2 regions of the Stenotrophomonas sp. 05N37 genome follow, and region 1 is predicted to be linked to the other one. Evidence: predicted binding sites of a transcription regulator. Region 1 holds the regulator's gene; the other holds the start of a gene.
What was found. The regulator FliA, encoded in region 1, starts transcription of late flagellar genes. The targets are predictions, from matches to a motif close to TAAAGTTTNNCNNNCNNNGGCCGATAA.
Positions count from the first base shown of each region.

Region 2: a site for FliA is predicted at 10,447-10,473, ahead of flgM (flagellar biosynthesis anti-sigma factor FlgM). Genes of this name have one in related genera too.

Region 1 covers NZ_JBFTNG010000006.1:20,164-35,546, reverse strand. The annotation lists gene AC1DGC_RS15855 (chemotaxis protein CheW) at 1-156, opposite strand, end outside; gene AC1DGC_RS15850 (ParA family protein) at 543-1,325, opposite strand; gene motD (flagellar motor protein MotD) at 1,331-2,326, opposite strand; gene AC1DGC_RS15840 (flagellar motor protein) at 2,328-3,068, opposite strand; gene AC1DGC_RS15835 (chemotaxis protein CheA) at 3,158-4,993, opposite strand; gene AC1DGC_RS15830 (protein phosphatase CheZ) at 4,998-5,612, opposite strand; gene cheY (chemotaxis response regulator CheY) at 5,612-6,004, opposite strand; gene AC1DGC_RS15820 (RNA polymerase sigma factor FliA) at 6,021-6,767, opposite strand; gene AC1DGC_RS15815 (MinD/ParA family ATP-binding protein) at 6,764-7,651, opposite strand; gene flhF (flagellar biosynthesis protein FlhF) at 7,638-9,464, opposite strand; gene flhA (flagellar biosynthesis protein FlhA) at 9,618-11,699, opposite strand; gene flhB (flagellar biosynthesis protein FlhB) at 11,723-12,853, opposite strand; gene AC1DGC_RS15795 (putative bifunctional diguanylate cyclase/phosphodiesterase) at 12,956-15,088, opposite strand; gene fliR (flagellar biosynthetic protein FliR) at 15,267-15,383, opposite strand, start outside.
Region 2 covers NZ_JBFTNG010000004.1:317,260-332,642, reverse strand. The annotation lists gene flgK (flagellar hook-associated protein FlgK) at 1-376, opposite strand, end outside; gene AC1DGC_RS14320 (glucosaminidase domain-containing protein) at 385-1,614, opposite strand; gene AC1DGC_RS14315 (flagellar basal body P-ring protein FlgI) at 1,616-2,767, opposite strand; gene flgH (flagellar basal body L-ring protein FlgH) at 2,775-3,467, opposite strand; gene flgG (flagellar basal-body rod protein FlgG) at 3,491-4,276, opposite strand; gene AC1DGC_RS14300 (flagellar basal body rod protein FlgF) at 4,396-5,148, opposite strand; gene flgE (flagellar hook protein FlgE) at 5,181-6,404, opposite strand; gene AC1DGC_RS14290 (flagellar hook capping FlgD N-terminal domain-containing protein) at 6,437-7,120, opposite strand; gene flgC (flagellar basal body rod protein FlgC) at 7,147-7,554, opposite strand; gene flgB (flagellar basal body rod protein FlgB) at 7,558-7,953, opposite strand; gene AC1DGC_RS14275 (chemotaxis protein) at 8,689-9,639, opposite strand; gene flgA (flagellar basal body P-ring formation chaperone FlgA) at 9,745-10,395, shown strand; gene flgM (flagellar biosynthesis anti-sigma factor FlgM) at 10,505-10,807, shown strand; gene AC1DGC_RS14260 (flagellar protein FlgN) at 10,804-11,142, shown strand; gene AC1DGC_RS14255 (ATP-binding protein) at 11,320-12,459, shown strand; gene AC1DGC_RS14250 (EAL domain-containing protein) at 13,237-14,994, opposite strand; gene AC1DGC_RS14245 (sensor histidine kinase) at 14,997-15,383, opposite strand, start outside.

The DNA.
Region 1 (15,383 bases):
GTGCGCGGTCGCGATGCTCTCGACCGGCGGGCCCAGCGCGGGGTCGTTCATCAGTTCGTCGAGCAGCGCGAGGTTGGCCGGGGAGCCGGGCGAGGTCGGCGTGTCGTGCGCGGTCGCGACGCTCTCGACCGGCGGGCCCAGCGCGGGGTCGTTCATCAGTTCGTCGAGCAGCGCGAGGTTGGCGGGGCTGCCGGGCGAGGTCGGCGTGTCGTGCGAGGCCGCGAGGCTGTCGACCGGAGGACCCAGGGCCGGATCGTTCATCAGCTCGTCGAGCAGCGCCAGATGGGCCGGCGCGCCCGGTGAGGTCGGGGTGTCGTGGCCGACCGCAACGGCCGCGTCCGGCGCAGGCGCAGCCTCGACGTCGCCGGCAGCCGACCCGGCAAATTCGGCACTGATCGCCAGGGCGACACCGGCTGCTTCAGCGCCGTCCTGGGCGGCCACCGCCGCCGCCGGGGCGACGGACAGTTCCTCCCGAGCGGGCGCGGCGGGCACGGCATCGCCGAGCAGCTGCTCCAGGTAGTCGTCGAGCACGCCGGCGGTGTTCATGCCGCGCGCTCCATCTGCAGCGCGTCGTCGGCCAGGATCCATTCCAGCGCACGCCGGTACGCGGCCAGGCCGCGACCGGGGTAGTCCTCCGACTGCGGCGGCACGGTCAGGCTGGCCGCGTTGCAGATGCGGGTGTCCACCGGGATCGCGTCTTCCCACACGCGCTGGCCGTGCTTGTCCTGCATCAGCTTGACCGTCTCGTTGCCGGCGCGGGTGCGGCGATCGAACAGGGTCGGCAGGATCGACATCGGCAGGGGACGGCGGCGCGAGCGCTCGACCATTTCACCGGTGCGGACCATGCCATCGAGGCCGTGCAATGCCAGCGGCTCGGCCTGGGTGGGGATGATCAGGCGGTCGGCCGCGGCCAGCGCGTTGATCATCAGCAGCCCCAGGGTGGGCGCGCAATCGAGCAGGATGTAATCGTGTTGCCCATGGTGGCGGGCCAGGGCGTTCTGCAGGGCCAGGCCGAGGCCGGGCTGGTTGGCGCTGCGTCGCTCCAGGGTGGCCAGCGCGGCTTGCGCGCAGACGTAGTCCAGGCCCGGGATGTCGCTGCGATGGCCGAGGGTGCCCAGCTCGGCCGGCGGTGCGCCGAACAGTTCCAGCACGCCCTGCGGCGGCGGGTCCAGCGGCACGCCGAAGGCGCGGGTCAACGAAGAGTGCGGATCGAGGTCGATCAACAGCACGCGGTGGCCGAGCGTGGCCAGGCCACGGCCCAGGGCCAGGGTGGTGGTGGTCTTGCCCACGCCGCCCTTCTGATTGGCGATTGCCCAGATGCGCATTCGGTTCACTCCTTCATTGCAGGGGGAACGGCGGCGCCAACGCGGCTGCCGGCCGGCACCGGTGGCAACTGCACCGGGGCGAGGGGGGGTACGGAGGGGGTGGTCGGCCTGGCGGTTGGCGGCGCGTCGGTCTGCGCGCTGAGCTGCGGCCCGATCGGGTCTGCGCCGCGCGTGGTGTCGGCCAGGACGATGACCATGACGCGGCGGTTGCGGTTGCGCCCTTCGGCGGTCGCGTTGTCCTCGCGCGGGCGGAACTGGCCGTAACCCACCATGGCCAGCCGCGCCGGCTGCAGGCCCTGGTCGGCGAACAGGTGCACTACGCTGGCCGCGCGCCCGGCCGAGAGTTCCCAGTTGGAGGGGAACAGCGAGGTGGCGATCGGGACGTTGTCGGTGTGGCCTTCCACGCGCACGCCGTTGGGCGCATCGCGCAGGACCTGGGCCAGCGTGGAGAGCGTGTCGCGCGCGTGCACGTCCAGCGTGGCCGAGCCGGTCGGGAACAGGATGTCGCTGTTGATCTCCACCTCGATCCACAGCTCGGTGCGGCGCACGGTGATCATGCCGCGCTCGATCAGCGGGGCCAGCGTGGCGGTGAGCTTGTCGGCGATGGTGTTGAGCTGGCGCTCGGCACGCTGCAGCTGTTCCTGGTTGCGCACCGAGACCGGCATGCGCATCTGCGAGGCCATCGCCGGCAGCAGGGTGGGGTCGTTGGAGGGCGAGGGCGCGGAGGGGCCGACGCGGTTGCCGGCCTTGATCACCGACGGGCTGTCCCAGCCGCCGCCCTGCACCTGCTGGTTGCCCACCTGCACCGGGTTGATGGTGCGCGGCGCGCCGCCGAAGGCGGTGGTCAGCGCATCGGCCATGACCCGGTACTTGCCCTCGTTGAGCGAGGAGATGGCGTACATCACCACGAAGAAGGCGAGCAGCAGCGTCATGAGGTCGGCATAGGGGATCGCCCAGGCCTCATGGTTGGCATGCTCTTCGTGGTGCTTGCGGCGGGCCATGTCAGTGCAGGAATCCGGACAGGTTGGTTTCGATGTTGCGCGGGTTCTCGCCCTGGGCGATGGAGATCAACCCTTCGATGATCATTTCGCGGTCGCGGCTGTTGTGGTGGATCACGCTCTTGAGCTTGGCCGACACCGGCAGGAACAGCAGGTTGGCCGAGGCGATGCCGTAGATGGTGGCAGTGAAGGCGGCGGCGATGCCGTGGCCGAGCTTGCTCGGGTCGGCCAGGTTCTTCATCACCGCGATCAGGCCGAGCACGGCGCCGATGATGCCCAGCGTCGGCGCATAGATGCCCATGCCCTCGAACACCTTGGACGCGGCCAGGTCCTGGTGCTCCTGGCTGCTCAGCTCGATTTCCATCATGTGCCGGATGGTCTCCGGCTCGACGCCGTCCACCAGCAACTGCAGGCCCTTGCGAAGGAACGGGTCGCTCTGCGCGTCCACCTGCGCTTCCAGGCCCAGCAGGCCCTGGCGACGGGCGATGTTGCTCCAGTCGACGATCTGCCGGATCAGCTCATGGCGGTCGCTGCTCGGCGGCAGGATCACCCAGCGCACGATCTTGAAGGCGTGCTTGAACACCGCCGGCGAGGTGTGCAGCAGGATCGAGGCGATGGTGCCCACGATCACGATCACGAATGCCGCCGGCGACCACAGCGACGCCAGGCCGGCCCCCTTGAGGATGCTGCCGCCGACCAGCGAGGCCAGGGCGAGGAAAAGTCCAATGAGGCTGAGTCTGTCCATGGGTCCGTTATCGGCTTGTGTGAATGGGACTTGAGACACCGACGGCGGCAGGTGTTGCAGCGGTCACACTTTTGCAGGGGGCAGGGCGGTCAATCGTGCGGGGTGCGCAGCCCGTCCACGTCCAGGATCAGCGACATCCGTCCGTCGCCGATCAGGGTCGCGCCGGCATAGCCGCGCAGCCCGCGCAGAGCCTTGGGCAGTGGCTTGATCACCACTTCCTCGCGGCCGCGGACCTGGTCCACCACCAGACCGAAGCGTGCTTCGCCGGCCTGCAGCACCACGATGGTGAGCAGCGGCGAGGCGGCCGGCTCCACCGCCAGCCAATGGCGCAGGTCCACCAGCGGCAGGGTGTGCGACTTGCGGTCCAGCACGGCGCGGCCGTCGAACCAGCCCAGCGAGGTATTGGGCGCGTGCAGCACTTCCATCACGCGCGCCAGTGGCAGGGCGTAGACGTCCTCGCCGGCCTGCACCAGCAGGGTGGGCAGGATGGCCAGGGTGAGCGGGACGCGGATCATGAAGCGGCTGCCGCGGCCCAGTTCGGACTGGATCTGGATCTGGCCGCTGAGTTCGCGGATGCGCGACTGCACCACGTCCATGCCGACGCCACGGCCGGAAATATCGGTCACTTCCTGCTTGGTCGAGAAGCCGGGCAGGAACACCAGGTGCAGGCATTCCTCGCTGCTCAGGCGGGCAGCGGCTTCGGGATCGATCAGGCCCTTCTCGCGCGCCTTCTGGCGCAGCCGTTCCGGATCGATGCCGGCGCCGTCATCCTGCACTTCGATGCTGACGTAGTCGCCTTCCTGCTGCGCCGACAGGCGCACGTGGCCGCTGCGCAGCTTGCCCTGGGCTTCGCGCAGCTCCGGGGTTTCGATGCCATGGTCGATGGCGTTGCGGACCAGGTGCACCAGCGGGTCGGCGAGCGCTTCGACCAGGTTGCGGTCCAGTTCGGTTTCCGCGCCGACCAGCTCCAGCTCGACTTCCTTCTTCAGGTTGCGGGCGACGTCGCGGGCGACCTTGGGGAAGCGCGAGAACACCTTGCCCACCGGTTGCATGCGGGTGCGCATCACCGCCGACTGCAGGCGCGCGGTGGCGATGTCCAGGGTGGACACGGCGCGGTCGAGTTCTTCGTCGTGCAGGCGCGCGCGCAGGGTCTTGAGGCGGTTGCGCGAGAGCACCAGTTCGCCGATCAGGTTGACGATGGCGTCCAGGCGCTTGGTGTCCACGCGCACGGTGTGCTCGGCTTCGGTCACCGGCTTGTTGGCCGCCGGCTTGGCCGGCAGGGCCGGGGCGGCGGCGGGCGCGCGCGGCGCCGGTGCGGCGGCCACGGCCTTGGCGCCCGGGGCGGCGCCGCCGTGCAGCTGGTCCAGCAGGGCCTCGAATTCGTCTTCGCCGATCAGGCCGTCATTGGCCTTGTTCGCCGGCACCACGGCGGTGGGCGCGGCGCCGCCGTGCAACGTGTCGAGCAGGGCCTCGAACTCGTCGTCGGTGATCAACTCGCCGCTGGTCGGTGCCGCCGCAGCGGCGGCCACCGGTGCCGGCGTGGCCGGCCCGTTGACGTCGAACTGCGCGATCAGCTCCGGCGGCGCATAGCCGGGCTCGGTGCCGGCCGAGACCGAATCGAGCATCGACTGCAGGTAGTCCAGCGATTGCTGGGCCGCATCGAAGTGATGGGCCTGCAGCACCGCCTTGCCCGACCGCGCCATGCCCAGGGTTTCCTCGGCGGCGTGGCACAGTTCGACCATCGCCTGGATGCCGAGGAACCCGGCACCGCCCTTGAGGGTGTGGAAGCCGCGGAACACCGCGTTGAGCTGGTCGCTGTCCTGGGGCGACTGCTCCAGCGACACCAGCTGTTCGCCGAGGCGATCCAGGATTTCCTGGGCCTCGAGGATGAAATCGGCGGCAATATCGTCTGGAACAGCGCTCATGGTGTTACAGCCCCAAATCGGAAAGCAGGTCGTCAGCGTCGACCTGTGACACCTGGTGGCGATCCAGACCGTTCACGGCCGGGCCGGCCAGGCCGTTGTCGCGCTTGTGCGCGCTGTCGTCCTGCGGCGGCAGGCCGAGCGCGCCGAAGCCCTCGTGCACGCGGCGCACGATGCCCACCACGCGGCGGATGATCTGCCCGGTCAGGTCCTGGTAGCTCTGGGTGAGCGCGATCTCGGTGAGGTTGTGGCGGATCCGGTCCAGCTGCTGGTCCTGGTCGGCCGTCAAGCCATTGGCGCGCAGCTGCTCGGTGAGCGTGCGGCATTCCTCGGCCAGGTCCAGGGTGCGGTGGGTGGCCTGCTCGGTCATCGCCACCACGTGGTCCAGGCGTGCGCAGGCATCGTCCAGTTCGCCGGCCTCGCTGGGCAGGCTGGGCAGTTCGCCCAACGCCTGGCCCAACTCGCGGGCGAGCCGGTTCAGCCCGGCCATCATCGGCTGGGTACGCAACGCGGCCAGCGCGTCGATTTCCCGCCGCCAGCCGGCTTCGTCGCCGCTTTCCAGCGCGGCCAGGGCATCCTGCAGGCGCTGCACCAGCGCCGATTTGTCGCGGAGGGTTTCCATCAGGCGCTCGCCGCCAGGCGTTCGAAGATCTTGCCGAGCTTTTCTTCCAGGGTCTGGGCGGTGAAAGGCTTGATGATGTAGCCGTTGACGCCGGACTGGGCCGCTTCGATGATCTGCTCGCGCTTGGCTTCGGCGGTCACCATCAGCACCGGCAACGTCTTCAGCTTGGCGTCGGCGCGGATCGCCTTGAGCAGGTCGATCCCGGTCATCACCGGCATGTTCCAGTCGGTGACCACGAAATCGAACGACTGGCTCTGCAACAGAGACAGCGCGGCATGCCCGTCCTCGGCTTCGGCCGTATTGGTGAAGCCCAGATCGCCCAGCAGGTTCTTGACGATACGACGCATGGTCGAGAAATCGTCGACGATCAGGATACGCATGTTCTTGTTCAAAGCACTTTCCTCGGTATCAATGGTTCTCGAGGCCGGCGTCGGCCGCCTCGAAGATCTTCAGTCGGCCACGCAGGCGCAGGACCGCCTGGCCGTGGATCTGGCAGACGCGCGACTCGCTGACACCGAGTACCGCGCCGATCTCCTTCAGATTCAGTTCCTGCTCGTAGTACAGCGACAGCACCAGCTGCTCGCGCTCGGGCAGCAGCCCGATCGCATTGCCCAGCTCGCGGCCGAATTCGCCGCGCTCAAGCACCTGCTGCGGGGTCGGGCCACCCTGGGCGACGGTATCCAGCTCGCCCTGGTCTTCGATCCGAGACTCCAGGCTCAGCACCTGGCCGCGCGCGGCGTCTTCCATCAGCCGCAGGTAGTCCGGCAGGGGCATGTCCATCGCCGCGGCCACTTCGGTGGCGCTGGCGGCACGGCCGGTGCTCTGCTCCAGGCGGCGGATGGTGGAGGCGGCGTCGCGGGCGCGGCGGTGCACCGAACGCGGCACCCAGTCGCCGCGGCGGATCTCGTCGATCATCGAGCCGCGGATGCGGATCGAGGCATAGGTTTCGAACGAGGCGCCCTGGTCGGCGTCGTAGCTGCGCGAGGCCTCGATCAGGCCCATCATGCCGGCCTGGATGAGGTCATCCACTTCCACGCTCGCCGGCAACCGGGCGGCCAGGTGATGGGCGATCCGCCGGACCAGGTCGGAGTGCTGTGCGATGCACTCGTTGGCGGCCGTGCGTTGCACCTCTTTGTATTGTGCGGCGCCTTTCATGCGGTCACCCCGCGTTGCTTGAGGATGCGTTCCAGGAAGAATTCGACCCCGCCTCGCGGCTCGGTCGGTGCCTGCCAGCGGGCGGTGCGGCGGGCGATCTCGGTGATCGCCTGCGCGGCCGGGCTGGACGGGTAGGCCTTGACCACCGGCTGCTGGCGCTGCACCGACAGGCGCAGCCAGTCGTCCTGCGGCACGCAGCCCAGGTAGTTGAGCGAGACATCAGCGAGGAATTTCTCGCAGACCCGGGTCAGCTTTTCGTAGAGCACGCGGCCTTCGTTGGGGTCGCGGACCATGTTGGCCACCACCTGGATACGGTCCACGCCGCGCTCGCGCGAGAGCACCTTGATCAGCGCATAGGCGTCGGTGATCGAGGCCGGCTCGTCGCAGACCACCACCACGGTGTCCTGCGCGGCCTGGCAGAAGGTCAGCACGCCGTCGGTGATGCCGGCGGCGGTGTCCACCACCATGAAGTCCAGCTCACGCTCCAGTTCGGAGAACACGTTGACCAGGCCCACGTGCTCGGCCGGCTGCAGCTCGGCCATGTGGCGGCGGCCGGACGCGGCCGGCACCACCAGCACGCCGCCCGGGCCTTCCAGGATCACTTCTTCCAGGGTGCAGCGCCCGGCGACCAGGTCGGCCAGGGTCACCTTGGGCTGCAGGCCCAGGATCACGTCGATGTTGGCCAGCCCGAGATCGGCGTCCAGCAGCAGCGTGCGCTTGCCCATGTCGGCGAGCGCCACGGCCAGGTTGGCCGACACGTTGGTCTTGCCCACGCCGCCCTTGCCGCCGGTGACGGCGATGGTGCGCACGGGGCCCAGCGGCTGGCTGCGGGTGGCCGACAGCGGGAAGGTCTTGGTCAGCTTGGCATACTCACGCGACGGCATGGTTCAACTCCGGGTTGCAGGGCATATCGGCCGCGCGGCGCAAATCTTCAAGGCGAAGTACAAGATTGGCCGCACTGGCCCGGTGCAGGTCTTCGGGAACGTCCTGGCCATCGGTGACCCAGGTGATCGGCAGGCGGTGGTCCACGGCCACCGACAGGGCGGTGCCGAAGCGGCCGGTTTCGTCCAGCTTGCTCAGCACCACGCCCTGCGGGTTGGCGGCGCTGAAGCGGCGGACCACTTCGTCCATGTCGCCAAAGCTGGTGTTGGCCGGCAGCACCAGCAGGGTGCGGATCTGCTGGGCGGCGCGCAGCCAGTGCAGCTGGGCAGCCAGGGCGCGGTCGCGCGGGCCCAGCCCGGCGGTGTCGATCAGCACCAGCTTGTAGTCCTGCAGGCGCTCCAGCAGCTGGTTGAGGTCGCTGCCGCTGTTGGCCTCGTGCACCGCGATGCCGAGCTGGCGGCCGAAGCCGTAGAGCTGCTCGCGGGCGCCGATGCGGCCGGTGTCGGTGGTGACCAGGGCCACGTCGCGGGCGGCGTGCTTCTCGGCGAAGCGGGAGGCCAGCTTGGCGATGGTGGTGGTCTTGCCGGCGCCGGTTGGGCCGACCAGGGCGATGACGCCGCCCGATTCCAGCGGGTCGACCGGGGCGATCGGCAGCTTCTTGGACAGCAGGCCGAGCATCAGCCCGCGGCCGCGGTGGGCTTCGGTGTCCAGCGGGATCTGCATGGCCACGTCGCGGCTGATGCCGGCGTCGAAGCCGTATTCGTCCATCAGGTCCAGGGCGGCGGCACGCACCGGCGAGCCGCGCAGGCGTTCGTCGGTGAAGCGGTGCATCTCGCGTTCGATCACCTGGCGCATGCCGGCCACTTCATGGCGCAGTTGGCGCAGTTCTTCGTCATCGCGCGGCACCACCACCAGCTCGGCGGCGGGCAGCGGCTGGGCCTGGGCCGGTTCGGCGAGAACCGGCAGGGCCACCGGCGCGGTTGCGACCGGTGCGCTGCCAACCTGTTCCTGGACCATGGCCGGCGCGTCCAGACGCGGCTCGAATGCCATCGGGGCCGGCACGGCGGCCTGCACCGGTGCCGGTGCGGCGACCATGGCCGGGGCCGCAACCGGAGCCGGGATCGCGACCGCGGCCGGGATCGCCGGCACGGTGACGCTCACCGGCAGCGGCGGCATCGCCACCTGTGCCGCAGGCACGTGCATCTGGAAGTGCGGTTCGTCGTCCAGCGGCGGGTCGATGATGAAGCGCGCGCGGTTGATCGGTGCCGGTGCGGCGACCGGTGCAGCCTCGACGATCGCGGCCAGCGTCTCCACCGGCGCCGGGGAGGCGGCCGCGGCCTGTTCGACGTTGAACGGGGCGAAGATCTGCTCCGGCAGTGCGGCGGCGCGCAGCGACGGGGCGACGGCCTGCGCCAGGGTGGCGGCAAAGCCGGTGCTGCCGCGCGGCGGCACGATTTCGTTGGCCGAATCCAGGGTGCGACCGGTCGCGCCGACCGCGGCGCGGGCCAGCGCGGCCACGGCGGAGGTGGTGGCGGCCACCGGCTCTGCGACGGCGACCGGCTTGCGGCGGGTCACCGCGGCGATCACCGCATCGGCGGCATTGCGCGGTCGCGGTGCCGGCGCCGGCGCCACATCCTTGCGGGCCGCTTCCAGGGCACGCTGCACGGCGCCTTCGTCATAGTTCGCCGCGGCCACGATCTCCACGCCTTCCTCGATCCGCCGGTTGGACAGGATCACCGCATCAGGACCGTGTTCCTTGCGTACCAGGTTCATGGCCGAGCGCATATCGGAGGCGACGAAGCGTTTGATTTTCATGCTGTGGTACCGGGACTGGGGCGGCGGGGTGGTGGAAGGGAAGCGCTGGTTGTCGGTGGTCTGCACGGTCCGGGTTTCCCTTTATGTCCTGCTGCGTTGATATCGAATGGGGGTGTGTCTGTTTTCTGGCGCATCACCGTCGGGGTTCCGGCGTCAGCTGATCGTGCCGACCAGCTTCAACCGTTTGTCCTCGGGGACCTCGCTGTAGGCCAGCACCGACAGCGAGGGGACGCTGTGGCGCACCAGCCGTGCCAGCGCGGCACGCACCGGGCCCGGTACCAGCACGACCGCCGGCTCGTTCTTCGCTTCCTGCTTGCCGACGCATTCGGCCAGGCTTTGATGCAGTCGCTCGGCGAGTCCGGGTTCCAGCGCGGCGCCGTTGCCCTGCGTGGACTCCTGCAAGACGCGTTCCAGTTGTGGGTTGAGGGTGAACACCGGCAGCTCCGCCGACATCCCGGCGATCTCCTGCACGATGAAACGGCCCAGCGCGTTGCGCACCGCCGCGGTCAGCACCGAGGGGTCCTGGCTGTTGGGCGCGTTCTCGACCAGCGACTCGACGATCTTGCGCAGCTGGCGGATCGGAATGCGCTCGATCAGCAGGTTCTGCAGCACCCGCACCACCGCCGACAGCGGCAGCGACTTGGGCGTGAGGTCTTCGACCAGCTTGGGCGCGCTCTTGGCCAGGTTGGCCAGCAGCTGCTGCACTTCTTCGTGGCCGAGCAGCTCGGGGGCGTGTTCGCGGATCAGGTGCGACAGGTGGGTGGCCACCACCGTGGCCGGGTCGACCACGGTGTAGCCCATCGATTCGGCGTGCGCGCGCTGGTGCGGCTGGATCCAGGTGGCGTCCAGGCCGAAGGCCGGGTCCTTGCCGGCGATGCCGTCCAGTGTGCCCAGGGCGCTGCCCGGGTCGAGCGCGAGTTCGCGGTCGGGGTGGATGTCGGCGGTGGCCACCGGCACGCCGTGGATCAGCAGGCGGTAGCCGCTGGCCGGCAGTTCCAGGTTGTCGCGGATGTGCACCGAGGGAATCAGGAAGCCGATGTCGTGGGTGAGCTTGCGGCGCACGCCCTTGATCCGCGCCATCAATTCGCCGCCCTGGTTCTTGTCCACCAGCGGGATCAGCCGGTAGCCCACTTCCAGGCCCAGCGGGTCGACCGGGCGCAGTTCGTCCCAGGTCAGCTCGGCGGTGGGCGAGGGCGCCGCGCCGGGCAGGCCCAGGGTTTCGCCGCGGCCGGCGGCCGGGGTCTCGGCGACGCGCTCTGCGGCGGTGCTCTTCTTCCAGGCCTTCCAGGCCACGAAGCCGAGGATGGCGGCCAGCGTCAAGAAGGCGACGTTGGGCATGCCCGGGACCAGGCCGACCACGCCCATGATCGCCGCGGCGATGGTCAGCGCACGGTACTGGCCGAACACCTGGCCCATCATGGCCTGTGCCATGTCCTGCGAGCGCGAGGCGCGGGTGACCAGCATGGCCACCGCCGAGGACACCAGCAGGGCGGGCAGCTGCGCCACCAGGCCGTCACCGATGGACAGCAGGGTGTAGGTCGCGGCGGCTTCGCCGAACGGCATGCCGTGCTGGAGCACGCCCACGGCCAGGCCGCCGAGCAGGTTGATGAACAGGATCAGGATGCCGGCGATGGCGTCGCCGCGGATGAACTTGCTGGCACCGTCCATCGCACCGTAGAAGTCCGCTTCCTCGCGCACTTCCTCGCGCCGGGCCTTGGCCTCCTCACGCGTCAGCAAACCGGCGTTGAGGTCGGCATCGATGGCCATCTGCTTGCCGGGCATGGCATCGAGGATGAAGCGGGCGGTCACTTCCGACACGCGCCCGGCACCCTTGGTGATGACCACGAAGTTGATGATGGTCAGGATCGCGAACACCACGATACCGACGGCGTAGTTGCCGCCGATCACGAACTCGCCGAACGCGGCGATCACCTTGCCGGCCGCCTCGTGGCCGTTCTGGCCGTTGAGCAGGATCACGCGGGTGGAGGCCACGTTCAGCGCCAGCCGCAGCATGGTGGTGATCAGCAGCACGATCGGGAAGATGGTGAAGTCCAGCGGGCGCTTCACGTACACCACCGCCAGCAGCACCATCAGCGAGATGGCGATGTTGAAGGTGAACAGCGCATCCAGCACCGGGGCGGCCAGCGGCACCACCACCATGGCCAGCAGCGCCAGCACGATCAGCGGGGCGCCCAGGCCGTTGCGGATCATGTCCAGGGCCTTGCGTGCGTTCATGCCGGCACCGGCGGGCTGGGCGCTCACGGGCGGCCTCCCGTGCCGAACTCATCCACATCGATGCTGGGCGCAGCCGGCATCGGCCCGCCGCGCCAGGTGCGCAGCTGGTACACGTAGGACAGAACCTGGGCCACGGCCGAATACAGTCTCACGGGAATTTCCTTTCCAAGTTGACCTTCCCGATACAAGGCGCGTGCCAAAGGCGGGGCGGAGACGATGGCGACCTTGTTGCCGTCGGCCACTTCACGGATGCGCAGGGCGGTTTCGTCCACGCCCAGGGCCACCACGGTGGGCGCGCCCATCTTGCCGCCCTCGTACTTGAGGGCCACCGCGTAGTGGGTGGGGTTGACCACCACCACGTCGGCGGTGGGCACCGCTTCCATCATCCGGCGGTTGGACAGCTGCTGCTGCAGCTGGCGGATGCGGCCCTTCACCTCGGGGCTGCCCTCGCTTTCCTTCATTTCCCGGCGCAGCTCTTCACGGGTCATCTTCAGCTTGCGCATCCAGTTCCAGCGCTGGTACGGCGCATCGATGGCGGCCAGCAGCATCATTGCCCCGCCGGTGGCCAGCATCAGCTTCAGGGTGAAGCCCAGGCCATGCACCATGGCCGCTTCCAGCGGCTGGTTGAGCAGGTCGCGCAGCGGCCGGATGCCGTGCCAGACCACCAGCCCGGCGGCGGTGCCGACGAAGGCGATGCGCAGCAGCGACTTGGTGAATTCGGCGATCGCCTCCGGGCCGTACAGGCGCTTCATGCCGGCCATCGGGCTGAGCCGGGTGAAATCGGGCACCAGCGACTTGTTGGACCAGCGCAACCCGCCCATCACCACCGGCGCCAGGAAACTGGCCAGGAGGCAGATGAGCACCAGCGGCCACATCGCCAGCAGCAGCTGCAGCAGCAGCTGGCCGAAGTGCCCGAACAGCGCCTGCGGATGCATGCGCAGGCCCGGTTCGGGGCTGAGCGCCAGCGTCATCCAGGCCTTGGCGCCGCTGCTGATGCTGCCCGAGTAGGCCATCAACGCCAGCACGCCGGCGCCGAACACCGCCGCCGTGGCCAACTCCCGCGAGCGCGGGATGTTGCCCTGCTCGCGGGCATCGCGCAGGCGTTTTTCGGTCGGTTGTTCGGTTTTTTCGCCGGCTTGTTCGTTCTCGGACATGGGCTGCACGACACGGGGGGGTACCCGGGGTGGTGCAAGAACCGTTCCGAGACGGGGCGTCGGACGTTCGCCGACGGTGGGCGGTCGGCCGGGGGCGCGACCCTACCGGCGGCTGGCGCTGCCGGTATAGCCGGCCGCCACCTCCACCCGCGGCCGGGGGTGGTCGTGCAGTTGCATGAAGCGCTGTGCGTCCACCGGGCGGCCCAGCAGGTAGCCCTGCAGGTAGTCGCAGCCCAGCCGCTCCAGGTAGGCGCGCTGCCCGGCGGTTTCCACGCCTTCGGCCACGATGTCCATGTCCAGCGCGTGGCCCAGGGCGACGATCGCCGAGACGATCACCACGTCTTCGGAGCTGTTTTCCAGGTCGCGCACGAACGCGTGGTCGATCTTGATCTCGGTGGCGGGCAGGCGCTTGAGGTACAGCAGGCTGGAATAGCCGGTGCCGAAATCATCGATGGAGATGCCCACGCCCAGGCTGGCCATCGCCTGCAACAGCCTGAGGCTGGCATCGGTGTCGCGCATCACCGTGCTTTCGGTGATCTCCAGCACCAGCCGCCGTGGCTCCAGGCGATGGGTCTGCAGGACCTGGCGCACCTCCTGCAGCAGGTGGGGGGAGCTGAACTGGATCGGCGAGAGGTTCACCGACACCGTCCAGCTGTCATGCCCGGCGTCCTGCCACTGGCGCAGCTGGCGGCAGGCCTCGTCCAGCGCCCAGCGGCCGATCTCGTTGATCACGCCGCTGCGCTCGGCCAGGCGGATGAAGCGGTCCGGCGGAATCAGGCCCTGCTGCGGATGGTGCCAGCGGATCAGCGCTTCGGCACCGCTGACGCCCTGGCCGGCCACGCGGATCTTTGGCTGGTAATGCAGGAACAACTGCTCGGTGCCGATGGCGCGGCGCAGGTCGGCCAGGAGCTGGAACTGCTGTTCGGCGCTGTCGTTCATCCAGTCGGCGAACACCGCGTAGGCGTTGCGGCCGGCCTCCTTGGCCTGGTACATCGCCGCGTCGGCGAAGGCCATCAACTGGCGCTCGCTGGCGGCGTGGTCGGGGCAGATCGCGATGCCGACGCTGGCGGTGACCTGCAGGTCGTGGTCGGGCAGCAACGGGCCGCCGCCGATCGCCTGCAGGATGCGGCTGGCCAGGGTGGCGATGTCCTCGTCGTTGTCGATGCGCACCACCAGCACGAACTCGTCGCCCCCCAACCGGGCCAGCACGTCGGACGGGCGCAGCAGGTGCCGGGTGCGCTCGGCGACCGCCACCAGCAGCGCATCGCCGGTCTGGTGGCCGTAGGCGTCGTTGACCTGCTTGAAGCCGTCCAGGTCCATGAACATCACCGCGAACCGGCTGCCGCGCTGCTCCGCTTCGGCCAGCGCGTTCTCGATGCGCTGTTGCAGCAGCAGGCGATTGGGCAGGCGGGTCAGCGGGTCGTGCAGGGCGGCCTGGGTCAGTTCCTGCTGCGCATCGTCCAGCGAACTGCGCAGGATGTCGTTGCGGATGCGCAGCAGCTGCGCCTGCATGCGCTGGTCCAGCCAGGACACGATCAACACCACGGCCAGGATCGCGGTGGTCAGCACCAGCACGATCGCCGCCAGCCACTGGGTCTGCAGCCCGTCGCCCGCCGCCGCCCCGCAGATGCTGCCGGCCTGGAAGCGGGCGGCGGCCATGCCGGTGTAGTGCATGCCCACGATGGCCGAGCCCAGCAGCACCGCCGGCAGCAGCCGGTGGCGCAGGCGGCGTTGGCTGAGGCGCAGGCGGAAGGCCACGAACAGCGCGCTCCAGGATGCGGCGAAGGCGATCAGCAGCGAAACCGCCAGCCACGCCGGGTCGTACTCGATACCCGGCTGCATGCGCATCGCCGCCATGCCCAGGTAGTGCATCGAGGCGATGCCGCTGCCCATCAGCAGCGCGCCCAGCGCCAGGCGGGTGTGCGGCAGGGTGGGGCGCGACACCAGCCATAACGCGAAGATGGAGGAGGCCAGGGCGGCCAGCAGCGAGATCGCGGTCCAGGCCAGGTCGTAGCCCAGGGGGATCGGCAGGCGGAAGGCGAGCATGCCGATGAAGTGCATCGACCAGATGCCCAGCCCCATCGCGCAGCCACCGCCAAGCAGCCACACCAGGCTCAGCCGCGTGCTGGGCGCGGTGGTGATGCGATTGGCCATGTCCAGCGCCGTGAACGAGGCGAGCATGGCGACCAGCAGCGAAACCACGACCAACCACGGTGTGTAGCTGCCGTCGAGCATCGATGACTCTCCTTGGTCAGCACATCTGCAATGGCGTTATGGCATGCAGGCCGCGCGTGCCTTTCCCCGGCGTGCGCGGCTCCCGGCCCGGCAACTGCGGGCGGTAGCGACAGCCTACCGCCAACGATGGGGGGGATCGCAAGTGTCGCGACGCATTATTTCGTGAGGGCTGCGTGAATCAATGGGTCACGCCGTCGGCGGCCTGGAAGGCGGCATCGAACAGGCGCTGCACCGGCGGTCCCATTTCCCCGGCCAGCACGGTGAGCAGGAACAGACCCAGCAGCAACGCCACCGG
Region 2 (15,383 bases), on a different contig from region 1:
CCGAGGCATTGGAGGACAGGCCGCTGACGGTGTCGAAGAAGCTCGACCAGACCCCGGATACGTTGGTGGCGGTATCGGAGAACATCGCATCCACACGGTCGGCCATGCTCGACAACTGCTTCAACCGCGCCAGTTCGCCACTGCCATCGAGCAACCGCGAGATCGCCAGCTGGTCGGCCACCCGGCGGATGTCGGTGATGCGGGTGCCGTTGCCGACGTCGCCATAGCCGACGTTCTGCGGATTGGCAGTGGCGAAGTCGACCTTCTGCCGGCTGTAGCCGGGCGTATTGATGTTGGCGACGTTATGGCTGGTGGTCGCCAGCGCCCGCTGGAAGGCGAGCAGGGCGCTGGTGCCGGTGGAAAGTACGCTGGACATGGATTACCTCAACGACGGATGACACCCAGCCCGGTCGGGCTGGCGGTGCTGGCAAAGGTCTGGCCCAGGCGCTGGCTGGCATCGCCCACGGCGGCGATGGCGCGCTCGATGGTCGGGCCGCCGGCGATCGCGGCGATCTTCGCCGCGTAGCTGGGATCGGTGGCGTAGCCGGCCTTCTGCAGGCCCTGCGCGAAGCCGCGGACGTCGCCGCCGGCCTGCAGCGCGTTCTGGTAGCGCGGGCTGTTCTTGAGCAGCTTCACGTAGTCGGCGAAGCTGTCGCCGACCGAGGTGTAGGCGCGGAAGCTGGCCGTTTCATTGCGACGCACGCCGTCCACGTATTCATGGGTGCCGCTGCTGGCGCGCTCGCCGCTCCAGCCGGTGGCCTTGATCCCGAACAGGTTGTGCGAGCTGCCGCCACCGTTGCGCTGCACCAGCTTGCGGCCCCAGCCGGTCTCCAGTGCGGCCTGGGCGACCAGCGCCTTGGCATCCACGCCGAGCTCGCGCGCGGCCTGCTGCGCATGGCCCCAGATGCTGGCCACGAAGCCTTCCGGCGTGTGCGGGCCGAGCTGGGCGGCGGCGGTACTGGCGGCCAGCGTATCCACCGCGCTGGGCCCGCGCGGGGCGGCGCTGTCGTTGACGCCGCTCCAGCGGTCGTTGGCCAGCGCGGCCCAGTTCTCCTGGGTGGGATCGGTGACGCCCGGGGGGGCCGAATACGGATCGCTGCGCCCGAGCGCCTCGTGCATCTGGCTGCTTTCGCGGCCGGCGATCAGGTCCAGCGCGCGCTCCATCGGCTGCAACACCGCCGACGGGTCGGCGCCGCGCAGCTGCTGCAGCATCTCCACCTCGCTCGGCGCGCCGGCCGGCGTGGCCGAGGCTGGCAGCGCCATCGGCGCAGCGGCCGGCGCATTGAGCCGGTAGGCGCGCAACGCCGCGGCCGGGTTCAACGCGGTGTCGGTCGGCTTGGCCGCATCGGCCTCGGCGCCGCCGAGCTGGCGGGTGATCATCGCCGACAGGCCCAGGCCGCGGCCACGGGTCATGGCCTCGGCGATCTTGTGGTCGTACATCTCGCGGAACATGGTGTTTTCGGCGGGGAACAGCGCGTCGCCGAAGCTGGCATCGCGCATGCTCTTGACCAGCATCTGCGCGAACTGGCCTTCCAGCTGGCGCGCCACCTTGTCCACCTTGGCCGGGCTGTTGGCCTGGGCCGGATTGAGTTCCAGTGCCGGAGTAATGCGCATGTCAGATCACCTCGAGTTCGGCGCTGAGCGCACCGGCCTGCTTGAGGGCTTCCAGGATGGCGATCAGGTCGCCGGGGGCAGCGCCCACCGCATTGACCGCGTGCACGATCTCGTCCAGCGTGGTGCCGCCGGTGAACTTGAACATGCGGCTGCCATCGTTGGTGGCGGTGATGGTGGACTGCGGGGTGGCCACGGTCTGGCCATTGCCGAACGCGTTGGGCTGGCTGACGTTGGTATTCTCGTTGATGGTCACCGTGAGCGAGCCATGCGAGATGGCCGCCGCGCCCACGCGCACCTGCGAGCCGATCACCACCGTGCCGGTGCGGGCGTTGACCACCACCTTGGCCGGCGCGCTGCCGGGGGTGAGTTCCAGGTTCTCGATGCGGGCCAGCAGGCCGATGCGTGCGCCCGGGTCGCTCGGCGACTGCACCGACACCGTGACGCCGTCGATCGCACGCGCGGCGCCATCGCCGAAGGCATTGTTGAGCGCGGCGACCATGCGCGAGACCGTGGTGAAGTCGTTCTTGTGCAGGTTCAGGGTGATGTCGCCGCCGCCGTTGAACACGTCCGGCAGCGCACGTTCGACCGTGGCGCCATTGGGAATGCGGCCCACGCTGGGCACGTTCACCGAGACGCGCGAGCCATCCTTGCCCTGCGCACCGAAACCGCCGACCACCAGGTTGCCCTGGGCGATGGCGTAGACCTGGCCGTCGGCGCCGCGCAGCGGGGCCATCAGCAGCGAGCCACCGCGCAGCGAGACCGCGTTGCCGATCGAGGACACGGTAATGTCGATGGGCTGGCCCGGCTTGGCGAACGGCGGCAGCTCGGCGTGGATCGCCACGGCGGCCACGTTCTTGAGCTGCGGATTGACGTTGGCCGGCACGTTCACGCCCAGCTCGCCCAGCAGGTTCTTCAGGCTCTGCACGGTGAAGGGCGCCTGGCTGGTGCGGTCGCCGCTGCCATCCAGGCCGACCACCAGCCCGTAGCCGACCAGCGCGTTGGTGCGCACGCCGCCCACCTGGGCCAGGTCCTTGATGCGCTCGGCCGATGCCGGTGCCACCACGGCGAAGGTCGCCAGCAGGACCGCCAGCGCACGCACCACGTAGGGCGACGCCATGCGTCGCTGCCCGAACAGGGAAAAGGAAAGGGTCATGTCAGGCTCAGAACGGCGTCAACGCCGAGTTGAAGAAACGGCTCAGCCAGCCCATCGCATTGGATTGGGCCACCGGGCCGCGGCCGCCGTAGACGATGCGGGCATCGGCAACGCGGCTGGAGGGAATGGTGTTGTCCTGGGAGATGTCCGCCGCACGCACGATGCCCTGCACCTGCACCAGTTCATCGCCCTGGTTGAGCCGCAGGTTCTTGGCGCCCTGGACCACCAGATTGCCGTTGGGCAGGCGCTGGATCACCGTGACCGTTACGTTGCCCACCAGGCGGTTGCTCTGCGCGCTGGTGCCCTTGCCGGTGAAGTCGCGCGAACCGGCCGCGCTCGCGGCCAGGATGTCCTTGCCGCCCAGGGTGACCGGCGCGCCAAACAGGGTCGGGGTGCCGATGCTCAGCTCCGATTCCTTGGCGGTGGTGGTATTGGCGGTGGTCTGCGCGGTGGTGTTTTCGGTCAGGGTGATGGTCAGCAGGTCGCCCACATCGCGTGCGCGCCGGTCCGAGTACAGCTGCAGGCCCGGGCCGGCGGCGTAGATCGCGCCGGCGGTGGCCGGCGCGGTGGGCGCCACGATCGGGGTGATCGGCGCCATCGCCGGGTAGGGCCGCACATCGCCGGCGATGACACAGCCGCCGAGCAGGGCGACCAGGGCGCTGGCGAGCGACAGACGGAGGGTAAGGGGCAGGGGCGACATGGCAGGGTTCCCGGTTCGACCGATCAGACGTTCTGGTTGAGGTAGCCGAGCATCGCGTCGGTGGTGGAGATCGCCTTGGCGTTCATTTCGTAGGCGCGCTGGGTTTCGATCATCGACACCAGCTCCTCGACCACGTTGACGTTGCTGCCTTCCAGCGCGCCCTGGACCACGCTGCCCAGGCCATTGAGGCCGGGGTTGCCGTTCTGGGCGGGACCGGAGGCGGTGGTTTCCAGGAACAGGTTTTCCCCGCGGGCCTGCAGGCCCGCCGGGTTGACGAAATCGGTGAGGGTCAGCGCGCCGATTTCCACCGAGGCGGCGTCGTCGGCCATCTTCACGCTGATGGTGCCGTCGGTACCGATGGTCAGCGACTGCGCGCCTTCGGGAATCTGGATGCCCGGCTGCACCGGGTAGCCGCTGTTGGTCACCAGCTCGCCGTCCTGGTTGCGCTGGAAGGAGCCATCGCGGGTATACGCCGAGGAACCATCGGGCATCTGTACTTCGAAGAAGCCGCGGCCATTGACCATCACGTCCAGCGCGCGACCGGTCTGCTGCTGGCTGCCCTGTTCGAAGTTCTTCGACGTGGCGACCACGCGCACGCCGGTACCCAACTGCAGGCCGGTGGGCAACTGGGTCTGCGCCGAGGAGGAGCCGCCCGGCTGCCGCACCTGCTGGTACAGCAGGTCTTCGAAGCTGGCACGGTCCTGCTTGAAACCGGTGGTGTTGGTGTTGGCGAGGTTGTTGGAAACCACCGACATGCGCGTCTGCTGCGCATCCAGTCCGGTCTTGGCGATCCACAATGCCTGGTTCATGGCGATGTTCCTTTGAATGATGCGGGTGGCCGCCCGGGGCGGCCGTTACAGGGGGCGATGCATGGGCCGTGCCAGAACCGCGCCAGAATTACGGCGGTGCCTGCTCAGCCCGGTCCGGGTCAGCCGCCCAGGCGCAGCAGGCTGTTGGCGCTGCGGGCGTTGTCGTCGCCGTGCTTTATCACCTTCACCTGCATTTCGTACTGCCGCTGCAGCTGGATCATCTGCACCAGCGCGCCGGCGGCATCCACGTTGCTGCCTTCCAGCTGGCCGCTTTCCAGCGACTTGCCCTGGGCCTGCACGAACGGCTGCTGCGGGTCGGCGTTGCGCATCAAGCCGTCCAGGCCGCGCTCCAGGCGTTCATCGGCCGCCGCGACCACGCGGATCCGGCCGATGTTGGCCATGGTCTGCGGGCCTTCGCCCAGCGGAATGATCGAGATCGTGCCGTCGTTGCCGATGTCCATCGCCTGGTGCGGCGGAATCGCGATCGGCGCGCCGTTCTCGTCCAGCACCGGATGGCCGCCGGCGGTCACCAGCTGGCCATTGGGCGTGATCGAGAGCGCCGCACCCCGGGTATAGGCCTCGCCGCCGCCGGCCGGTGCCTGCACCGCCAGCCAGTTGCCCGACTGCAGCGACAGGTCCAGCGGGTTGCCGGTGATCTGCTGCGCGCCCATGCGGCGGTTGAAGCCGGCATCGACGTGCAGGGCGTCCACGCGCGAGGCGTAGCCGGTGCCCTTGATCGGGAAGGCCTCGGTATTGGCGAGGGCTTCCTTGAAGCCAGGGGTATCGGTGTTGGCCAGGTTGTGCGAGAGCGTGCCCTGTGCCTGCAGCGAGGCACGTGCACCGGTCATCGCTACGTAGAGCGCCTTGTCCATCGTCTTGGTCCCGTGATGCGGTCAGTGGCTCATCAACGGATGTTGATGATGGTCTGGGTGATCTGGTCCATGGTGGAGACCATCTGCGAGTTGGCCTGGAAGTTGCGCTGGGCGGTGATCATGTTGACCAGCTGCTCGGTCAGGTCGACCGTGGAGGCTTCCAGCGACCCGGCCTGGACCTTGCCCAGGTTGGAGCTGTCCGGTGCGCCGGTACGCGGGGTGCCCGAGCTGAAGGTTTCCACCCACAGGTTGTTGCCCTTGGCTTCCAGGCCCTGCGCGTTGTTGAAGGTGGTCAGCGCCACCTGGCCCAGCGGCTTGTCGTCGCCATTGGAGTAGCGCGCGTAGACCACGCCTTCTTCGGACACGGTGACTTCGTTGAGCTTGCCGGCGGCGTAGCCGTCCTGCTGGGTGTTGCGCAGGGCGAACTTCTCGCCGTACTGGGTGGACCCGCTGATGTCCAGGGTCAGCGCCAGCTGGCCGGCGCCGGTGCTGGGGGTGAACGGGGCCAGGGTGATCTGGCCGTTGGTCGGGGCGGTCAACGCGCCGGCGTTGTTGAAGGTCAGCGTGCTGACGCCGCCGGCGGCCTGGCCGTCGACATAGTTGTAGACCTGCCATTCGTTCGGGTTGGCGGTCTTGACGAAGTACGAGGTCTGGGTGTGGCTGACGCCCAGCGAGTCGTACACGGTGATGCCGCCGGTGGACTGGCTGTAGCTGTTGGAATCGGTCGGGTCGAACACGTTCACCGTCGGCACCTTGGCGTCGGCCGGCAGGGTGAAGCTCACGTTGACCTTGCTGGTCTGCTTGGGCGGGCTGTCGGTGGTGAGCAGCTGCAGGTCGACCAGGCGGCCGGCGTCGAAGCTGGTGCCATCGGCGTTCGGCGCGAACACCTGCAGGCGCGCGCCCTGCGGGTTGGTCACGTAGCCGGCCTGGTCGGTCTGGAAGTTGCCGGCGCGCGAATAGACGCGGGCACCGTTCATGGTCATGGTGAAGAAGCCCTCACCGGAAATGGCCATGTCCAGGCTGCGCCCGGTCTGTTCGTTGTTGCCCTGCGAGAACTGCTGGGCCACGTTGGTCAGGCGCACGCCCGAGCCGACCGCGTTCTTGGACAGGCCGTAGCTGGTGGCCGAGAACAGGTCGGCGAACTCGGCGCGCGATTCCTTGAAGCCGGTCGTGTTGACGTTGGCGATGTTGTTCGCGGTGACGTTCAGATCGGCATTGGCGGCGTTGATGCCGGACAGCGAGATGTTGAAGCCCATGGGATTGCTCCTGGTGTGCGGGGTAGGGCGGCTCAGCTGATGCGGAGCACGTAGTCGATGGGGGCCGTACCGAGGCCCTTGAGGTTGAGGTACAGCCCGTCCGAGCCGACCGTGACGCTTTCCACGGGCGCTTCAACGTAGGTGTTGACCTTGCTCTGGGCACCGGCGCTGTCGGTGAAGGTGGCGGCGATGGTGTAGCTGCCCGGCGCCATGCGGTTGCCGTTGGCATCCTTGCCATCCCAGTCGAAGGTCACTTCGCCGGCGGCCTTGGCTTCCACGCTGATGGTGTTGACCTTGACGCCGTTGGCGTCGGTGATCTCCACGTTGACGTAGCCGGCCCCGGAGGCAGCGACCATGCCGCTGGTCGTGCCTTCGGCCTCCAGCTGCCACTTGGTCGAGGGCACCAGCACGTCGTGACCGACCAGCGCGGCACCGCGCAGGATCTGGTCGCTGGACATCTGGTCCTGGAAGCCCTGCACCGTGGTGTTGAGGTCGGTGATGCCCTGCACCTGGGACAGCTGCGCCATCTGCGCCACCATCTGGGTGTTGTCCATGGGCTTGAGCGGGTCCTGGTGCTGCAGCTGCTCGGTCATCAGGCGCAGGAAATCGGCCTGGTCCAGGGTGCTCTTCTTCTTGCTGGTGTCGCTGTTGGGCGCATTGAGGCCCAGCGCGGTGTACACATCGCTGTTCTGGCCAACGCCGGAAGTGGTGCTCATGACGGTAAGTCCTGTGGGGGCGAGGGTCAGCGACCCATGGTCAGGGTGGCCAGCGCCAGTTCCTTGGCGGTGGTCAGCATTTCCACGCCCGCCTGGTAATTGCGCGAGGTGGAGATGAGGTTGACCATCTGCGCGACCGGGTCGACGTCGGGCTGATAGATGTAGCCGTCGCCGTCGGCCAGCGGATGACCGGGCTCGTAGCGCTTGATCGGCGCTGCGTCGCTCTGGCTGATTTCCTTGACCTGGACGGTGGTGATGTTGGGATCGGTGCGGCTGGTGACCGACTGGAAGACCGGCTCCAGCGGCTTGTAGACGGCCTGCGCCGAACCGGCGACGGTGTCGGCGTTGGAGAGGTTGGAGGCGATGGTGCTCATGCGCACCGACTGGGCCTGGAGGGCGGAGCCGGCGATATCGAAAATGGGCAGGTTGCTCATGGCTTATTGGCCCGTGATGGCGGTGAGCATGGAGCGCACCTTGGATTCGACGAAGCTGAGCGAGGCGCGGTATTCCAGCGCGGCGCGGCCGTAGGCGGCCCGTTCGGCGTCGGGGTCGACGGTGTTGCCGTCGATGCTGGGCTGCACGCCTTCCTTGGTGATCTGGAAGGGGTTGAGGCCGCCGCCGATGGCGTAGTGCTGCTCGTTGGTGGTTTTCATCAGGCCATTGCTGTCCAGGCCCTGGGCATTGCGCAGGGCGGCATCGAAGTCGAGGTCCTGGGCCTTGTAGCCGGGGGTGTCGGCATTGCTCAGGTTGCTGGCGATGAGCTTCATCCGCTGCTCGCGCAACGGCATGGCCTGGGCATGGACCCCCAGATAGTCGGAAATCAGATTGGGCATGGCACGCTCCCACGGGACGATGGTGGGAGTGGTGCAAGGGCTGTGCCAGTCTGCGATTTGCCGCCACGCCTGCCGCCACCGACCCTCACCAGGACACGCTTGCGCCATCGGACAGGAAGGCCACAGCCTGCGGAGGGGGGTAGAGCCGACCGTTGGTCGGCTGAAGCGCCATGAACCCCAACGATTCAAGCCCACCCGCCGGCAGGTCGCCCTGAGCCCCTGCCGGGACACGCCGTGAACCCCGCTCCGCGCCCCGGCCCAGCGGCTGGCGGCTGCGCGTTGGAAGCGCCGGGCCATCCCCGGCTGAACCACCGCCGCGCCCACAAAAAAGCCCAGCGGAGCGCTGGGCTTGATGAACCGACGGTGCCGAGCCATGCTCGGCTGCGCCTGGACACCGGTAGAGCCGAGCCATGCTCGGCTGCTCTTGGACACCGGTAGAGCCGAGCCATGCCCGGCTGCTCCTGGACACGGGTAGAGCCGAGCCATGCCCGGCTGCTCTTGGACACCGGTAGAGCCGAGCCATGCTCGGCTGCGCCTGGACACCGGTAGAGCCGAGCCATGCTCGGCTGCGCCTGGACACCGGTAGAGCCGAGCCATGCTCGGCTGCGCCTGGACACCGGTAGAGCCGAGCCATGCTCGGCTGCTCCTACTCAACGCTCACAAGATAACCAGGGCGCCGCCCCACCCACCCCGTCCCACAAGCGGTATGCAACCCGCCGCTACTCACCCGGACAATCAGGCAGCCAACGCCACCTTCCGCAACCGGTCCAGCACGAAATCGGCCAACTCGTGCGGCGAATACTTGGCCACGAACGCGTTGGCGCCCACCCGCTCGACCATCGCGTTGTTGAACACGCCCGACAACGAGGTGTGCAGCAGCACGTACAGCCCCGCCAGGCCCGGGTGGCGACGGATTTCCGTCGTCAGCGTGTAGCCGTCCATCGCCGGCATCTCGATGTCCGAAATCACCATCGCGTAGCGCTCGGCCGGGTTCTCGCCCGAGGCATGGATCTGCAGCAGGTGGTCCAGCGCCTGCTTGCCGTCCGACAGCAGGGTCGCCCCCACCCCCAACTGGTCCAGCACGCTGCGGATCTGCTGGCGGGCCACCCGCGAGTCGTCCACCACCAGCACCTGCAGCTGCGGCCCATCGGTGGGCAGCGCCTGCGCCAGGGACGGGTCCAGCACCGCCTCGCCACGCACCTGCGCGATATCGGCCAGCACGCTTTCCACGTCGATCACCTGGATCAACTCGCCCTGGAACCGCGTCACCGCAGTCAGATAGCTCGATTCGGCGCCCAGTTCCGGCGGCGGGTGGATATCCTCCACCGCGATGTTGACGATCCGTTCCACCCCGCTCACCAGGAAGCCCTGGATCGACCGGTTGAACTCGGTCACCACCAGGTAGCCCGGCGACTTGTCGGCGTTCGGTTCGCGTTCGGGGTGGCCGATCGCCAGCCCAAGGTCCAGCACCGGCACCGAGCGGCCACGCACATCGGCCACGCCGGCGAACTGGCTGGGCAGCCCAGGCACCTGGAACAGGTCCGGGCGGCGCAGGACTTCCTGCACCTTGAACACATTCACGCCAAAAAGCTGGCGTCCGCCGAGCCGGAACAGCAGCAGGGCCAGACGATTGTGGCCGGCCAGGCGCGTACGCTGGTCGATGCGGTTGAGCAGGTCATGTGACATGGGAGTGGTATCGGCGCCAGCCCCGCCGACTTGAGCGCGCCGCCGCGCCGATTCCGGCACGGCCCTTGCAGGACGCTGCACATGTGCCTTGCCCGTGGAGTCGCCATGCGTTGGATCATCCTTGCCGTGTTCGCCCTGGCCACGCTGCCCGCGTCCGCCGCCGGCGGCTGGCAGCCGGTGGACAGCATCCGCGCCGCCGCGCTGTCTACCCTGCCGGCCGGGACCGAGGGCGACACCACCCTGGATTCCGCGCTGCGCCTGCCGGCCTGCGGCCAGGGCTTGCGTGCCCAGCCCACCGGCACCAGTACCGTGGAAGTCAGCTGCCCGGATGCCGGCGGCTGGCGCCTGTTCGTTCCGGTCAAGGTGCGCCGCAACCAGACCGTACTCATCCTCAACCGGGGCATCAGCGCTGGAGAAACGCTGGCCGCCGCCGATATCACCACTGCCCAGCGTGACGTGGCCCGTATCGCCGGCGCCGCGCTGGCCGATCCGGCCGCCGCGGTCGGGCGGGTGGCCCGGCGTACACTCAGTGCCGGCAGCCTGCTCTCGGCCAACGACCTGGTCGCCCAGCGCCTGGTGCGCCGTGGCGACAACGTGGCGCTGGTGTCGCGGTTGGGGGGCGTGGAGGTGCGGGTCGCGGGCAAGGCGATGGCCGACGCCGGCGAGAACGAGCGGGTGTCGGTGGAGAATCTGTCCTCGCGGAAGATCGTCCAGGGCACCGTGGCCGCCAACGGCGACGTTTTTGTGACGCGTTGAGCACAATGCTGAACCCGCGGCGGAATGTGCCAAAAAAACCGCAGAATCCCCTAAAGATGGCGGTCTCCATGCCGTTATCCCTTGTGAACCGTACTTCCAGGACAACTCCATGAGCCAGAAAATCGACGGCAACCTGCAGGCCACCGCCCATCTGCGCAGTGTCGCGCTTGGCAGCAAGCCGGCCGCCAGCGCCGATTCCCCGACGCGTCCGGTGGAAGCCGCCGACAGCCTGCGCCTGACCGGTGAAGCCACCAGTCTGCAGGCCCTGCAGCGCGAACTGAGCAGCGCCCCGGCGATCGACGCCGGCCGCGTGCAGGCCGTGCGTGAGTCGCTGCAGAACGGCACCTACAAGATCAATCCCGATGCGATCGCCTCGCGCATGCTCGAGCTGGACCAGCAGCTGCAGGGATGAAACTGGCGATGAGCGAGCCATTGCAGCGCCTCAGCGATGCCTTGGACGTCGAACGCCAGGCATTGGTCGAGCATGACGTGCAGGCCCTGATCCGGGCCACCGGCGCCAAGCTCGAGGCGCTGCGCGCGCTCGAGACCGTGCCGCCGGTCGGGCAGGGCGAGCGCCTGCAGGAACTGGCCGAGCGCAACCGCGCCAATGGCGTGCTGCTGTCGCGCCGCCGCCGCGAGGTCAACTGGGCCCTGCGCCAGCTCGGCCGCAGCGAAGACGCCTCGTCCTACGACGCCAAGGGCCAGTCCAGCACGCTGCACACCCGCCGGCCGCTCGCCGTCGCCTGATCCGGCCCGCGCGGGCCGCGAACGCGTGCGCGGGCTTCCGTCGCGCAGGCCAACGCGTATATTGGGCGCCTGTTTCGACTGCCCGATGTGACCGTGACCGCTTCTTCCAACCTCGTCACCGCACCGCTGCCCCCGCAGCCGGTCCTGCTCGCCCTGTTCGAGCGTGTCAACGAAGGCATGCTGCTGTTCCGCGAGGATGGCAGCGTGGCCCTGGCCAATGCGGCCGTGAGCGAGATGCTCGGCCAGGCCGAGAACGCCGCCGGGCTGGGGGCGGCGCAATGGCTGCACCAGCTGCTGCCACCGGACGCGCTGGAGCACGCCCGCCTGCATGGCCACTGGAACGGCAGCCTGCCGGTCGGCGAGCGCATGGTCATCGCCCACCTGTACCAGCACGAAGAAGCCGGCCAGCGCCATTACCTGGCCCTGTTCCGCCGCATCGAAGGCCAGGAAGACTACGAACGCGAGCTGCAGCAGCGCCATGCCGAGCTGCGCCAGGCCTACCTGCGCCTCAACGGCACCCAGGAGAAGCTGCTGCAGTCCGAGAAAATGGCCTCCATCGGCCAACTTGCCGCCGGCGTGGCGCACGAGATCAACAACCCCATCGGCTACGTGCACTCCAACCTGGGCAGCCTGCAGGAATACCTGCGCAGCCTGTTCACCGTGATCGAGGCCTACGAACGCGCCCTGCGCGCCCCCGATCCGAAGGCGCTGATCCCGGAGATCGACGACATCCGCAACCGCTTCGACATCGATTTCATCAGCCGCGACCTGCCGCAGCTGATGGCCGAGTCGCGCGAAGGCATCGAGCGGGTCACCCGGATCGTGCGCGACCTCAAGGACTTCTCCTATTCCGGCCGCGATGAGTCCTGGAAGCTGGTCGACCTGCATTCCGGGCTCGAATCGACCATCAACATCATCTGGAACGAGCTCAAGTACAAGGTCACCCTGCAGCGCGAGTTCGGCCAGCTGCCGCTGGTGGAATGCCTGCCGTCCGAGCTCAACCAGGTCTATATGAACCTGCTGCTCAACGCCGGCCACGCCATCGCCGAGCGCGGCACGATCACCGTGCGCACCGGCGTGGATGGCGACCACGTGTGGGTGGAGTTCGAAGACACCGGCGGCGGCATCTCGCCGGACCTGCGCCAGCGCATCTTCGACCCGTTTTTCACCACCAAGCCGGTCGGCAGCGGCACCGGTCTCGGTCTGTCGATTTCCTACAGCATCGTCAACAAGCACCACGGCCGCATCGACCTGGACAGCACCCCCGGCGTAGGCTCCAGGTTCCGCCTGGTACTCCCGATCAAGCAGCCGCGCTGACCACCCCACGCGGCAGAGCCGACCGCTGGTCGGCTGCGGTGCCACGCCGGCTGCCACGGCACGACAATTTTTGTAGAGCCGACCGTTGGTCGGCTGCCGTGCCACGTCGGTTGAGAGCAGCCGACCAACGGTCGGCTCTACGGTCCTCGCGGCGAACCTCGCGGGCATGGCATGGCGCCACGCATCCGCACGCCGCATTGTCTTCGCGCCGACCGTTGGCCGGCTGCCGTGCAACGTCGGCTGCCACGGCACGACAATTTCGTAGAGCCGACCGTTGGTCGGCTGCCGTGACACGTCGGCCGCCATGGCGCCTCGGTTGAGAGCAGCCGACCAACGGTCGGCTCTACGGGCCTCGCGGCGATCCTCGCCTGCATGGCATGGCGCCACGCATCCGCACGCCCATTGTCGTCGCGCCGACCGCCGACCGCCGACCGCCGACCGCTGGCCGGCTGCCACGGCACGACAATCTTCGTAGAGCCGACCGTTGGTCGGCTGCCGTGACTCGTCGGCCGCCATGGCGCCTCGGTTGAGAGCAGCCGACCAACGGTCGGCTCTACGGTCCTCGCGGCGAACCTCGCGGGCATGGCATGGCGCCACGCATCCGCACGCCGCATTGTCTTCGCGCCGACCGTTGGCCGTCTGCCGTGGCACGTCGGCTGCCACGGCACGACAATTTCGTAGAGCCGACCGTTGGTCGGCTGCCGTGACACGTCGGCCGCCATGGCGCCTCGGTTGAGAGCAGCCGACCAACGGTCGGCTCCACGGCGATCGCGTGGGTCAGTCGTCGTCCGCGGCCGGCAGCGCCACCGGCGGTGCCGTATTCGCCCGCCGCTGTTCCTCGTGCGTGCGGAATGCCTGGTGGATGTGCTTGCGCAGCTCGTCGTCGTTCCACGGCTTGGTCAGGAACCGGTAGATCGCGCCGCGGTTGATCGCATCGGTCACCGTGTTCAGATCGGTGTAGCCGGACAGCACCAGCCGGATCGTGTCCGGGTAGAGCATCTTCACCCGGCCCAGGAACTCGGTGCCGCTCATGTCGCTCATGCGCTGGTCGGACAGGATCACCTGCACGTCGTTGATCGCCAGCAGGTCGAACGCATCGCGCACGTTGCCCGCCGCGAGGATCCGGTAGCCATCGCGGCGGAACAGCCGCACCAGCGAGCGCAGCACGTTTTCCTCATCGTCCAGCAGCAGCAGGGTGCGGTCAGGGCGCGTCTCGGCGAAGGCTTCCGGGCGCAGGTAACGCCGGCGCAGGGTCATCCCGGCCGCATCGGCCGACATCGGCTCGCCAAACAGATAGCCCTGGAACACATCGCAGTCGTTGCGCCGCAGGAAGCCCAGTTGCGCCTGCGATTCCACGCCATTGGCAATCACCGTCATGCCCAGCTGGTGGCCCATGGCGATGATCGCGCGCGCGATCGCCGCCTCGCGGTTGCCGGCCGGCGCGCTCTTGATGAAGCTGCGGTCGATCTTCAGCTTGTCCACCGGGTAGCGCACCAGCGCGCTCAGGCTGGAGTCGCCGGTGCCGAAGTTGTCCAGGCTCAGGCTGATGCCTTCGTTGCGCAGGTTGACCAGCGTTTCATGCACGAAGTTGACGTTGTTGGTCAGCGCGCTTTCGTTGATCTCCAACGTCAGCATCTGCGCCGGCACGCCGGCGGCCTGCATCAGCGACATCACCTCGGCGAAGAAGTTCGGGCGCAGCAGCTGCAGGGTGGAGACGTTGACGGCGATGGTGAAGTCGTCGAACCCCTGGTCGCGCCACAGCCGCGCCTGCTTCAACGCGCCTTCCAGCACCCAGGTGCCGATCTGCACGATGATGCCCAGGCGCTCGGCGGTGCGCATGAAACGCTCCGGCACCAGCATGCCCAGCGTCGGCGACTGCCAGCGCAGCAGCGCTTCCATGCCCACCACGTGGCCGTCGCGCGCGCTCACCAGCGGCTGGTAGCGCAGCTTCAATTCGCCGTTGGGAATGGCATCCACGATCTGCCGGGCGATGATGCTCTCGCTGTGCGCGCTGGACGGGGTGTCCACCGCGTGGATGCGCACCGCGTTGCCGCCTTCGCGGGCGGCCTGGTGCAGCGCGTCTTCGGCATGGTCGAGCAGCCGCGAGGTGTCGCTGGCGTGTTCCGGGCACAGGCTCACGCCCAGCTTGCCGGTCATGAACAGCGTATAGGGCAGCACCGACAGCGGCAGTTCCAGCTGCTGGCGGATCTCCTCGGCGAGGTCTTCGGGCAGCGGCATGTCGGCGCTGCGCGGCACCGCCAGCAGGAACTCATCGCTGCCATGCCGCCACAGCTTGCCGCGCCCGCGCAGGTGGTGCTGCAGGCGCTGGGCGACCAGCACCAGGGCCTGGTCGCCCACTTCGGCACTCATGTTCTCGTTGACCGAGGCGAAATGGTCGATGTCCACGTGCATCAGCATCAGCGGGGTGCCACCGGAGGCGGCGTCGCTGACCATGGCCTGCAGCTCGGGATTGCCGGCCCCCAGGCGCGGCGGCGCATCCTCGATGCTGACCAGGGGCAGGGAAGGGTTCCACATGTTCAGTGTTCCAATGTATCGGGAGTGGCCGGATCGCTGCTGCGATACGGCAGGTACAGGTCGATCAGGGTGCCGGCACCGTGTGCCGACTCGATGCGCAGGGTGCCGCCGACGCTCTGCGCGCGCTCGCGCATCACGATCAGGCCCAGCCCGCGCGGGCCTTCCGGGTCGAAGCCCTCGCCATCATCGCGGACCTGCAGGTGCAGTCCGGCATCGCCCATGTCATGCAGTTGCAGGCTCACCTGGCTGGCGCGCGCATGCCGCAGCACGTTGGTCAGGCTTTCCTGGGCGATGCGGAAACAGGCCTGCTCGATGTCGCCCTGCGGGCGTTGCGGCAGCGCCTGGATATCCGGCAGCAGCTCGATCGCCGCCGAGCGGAACAGTACGCT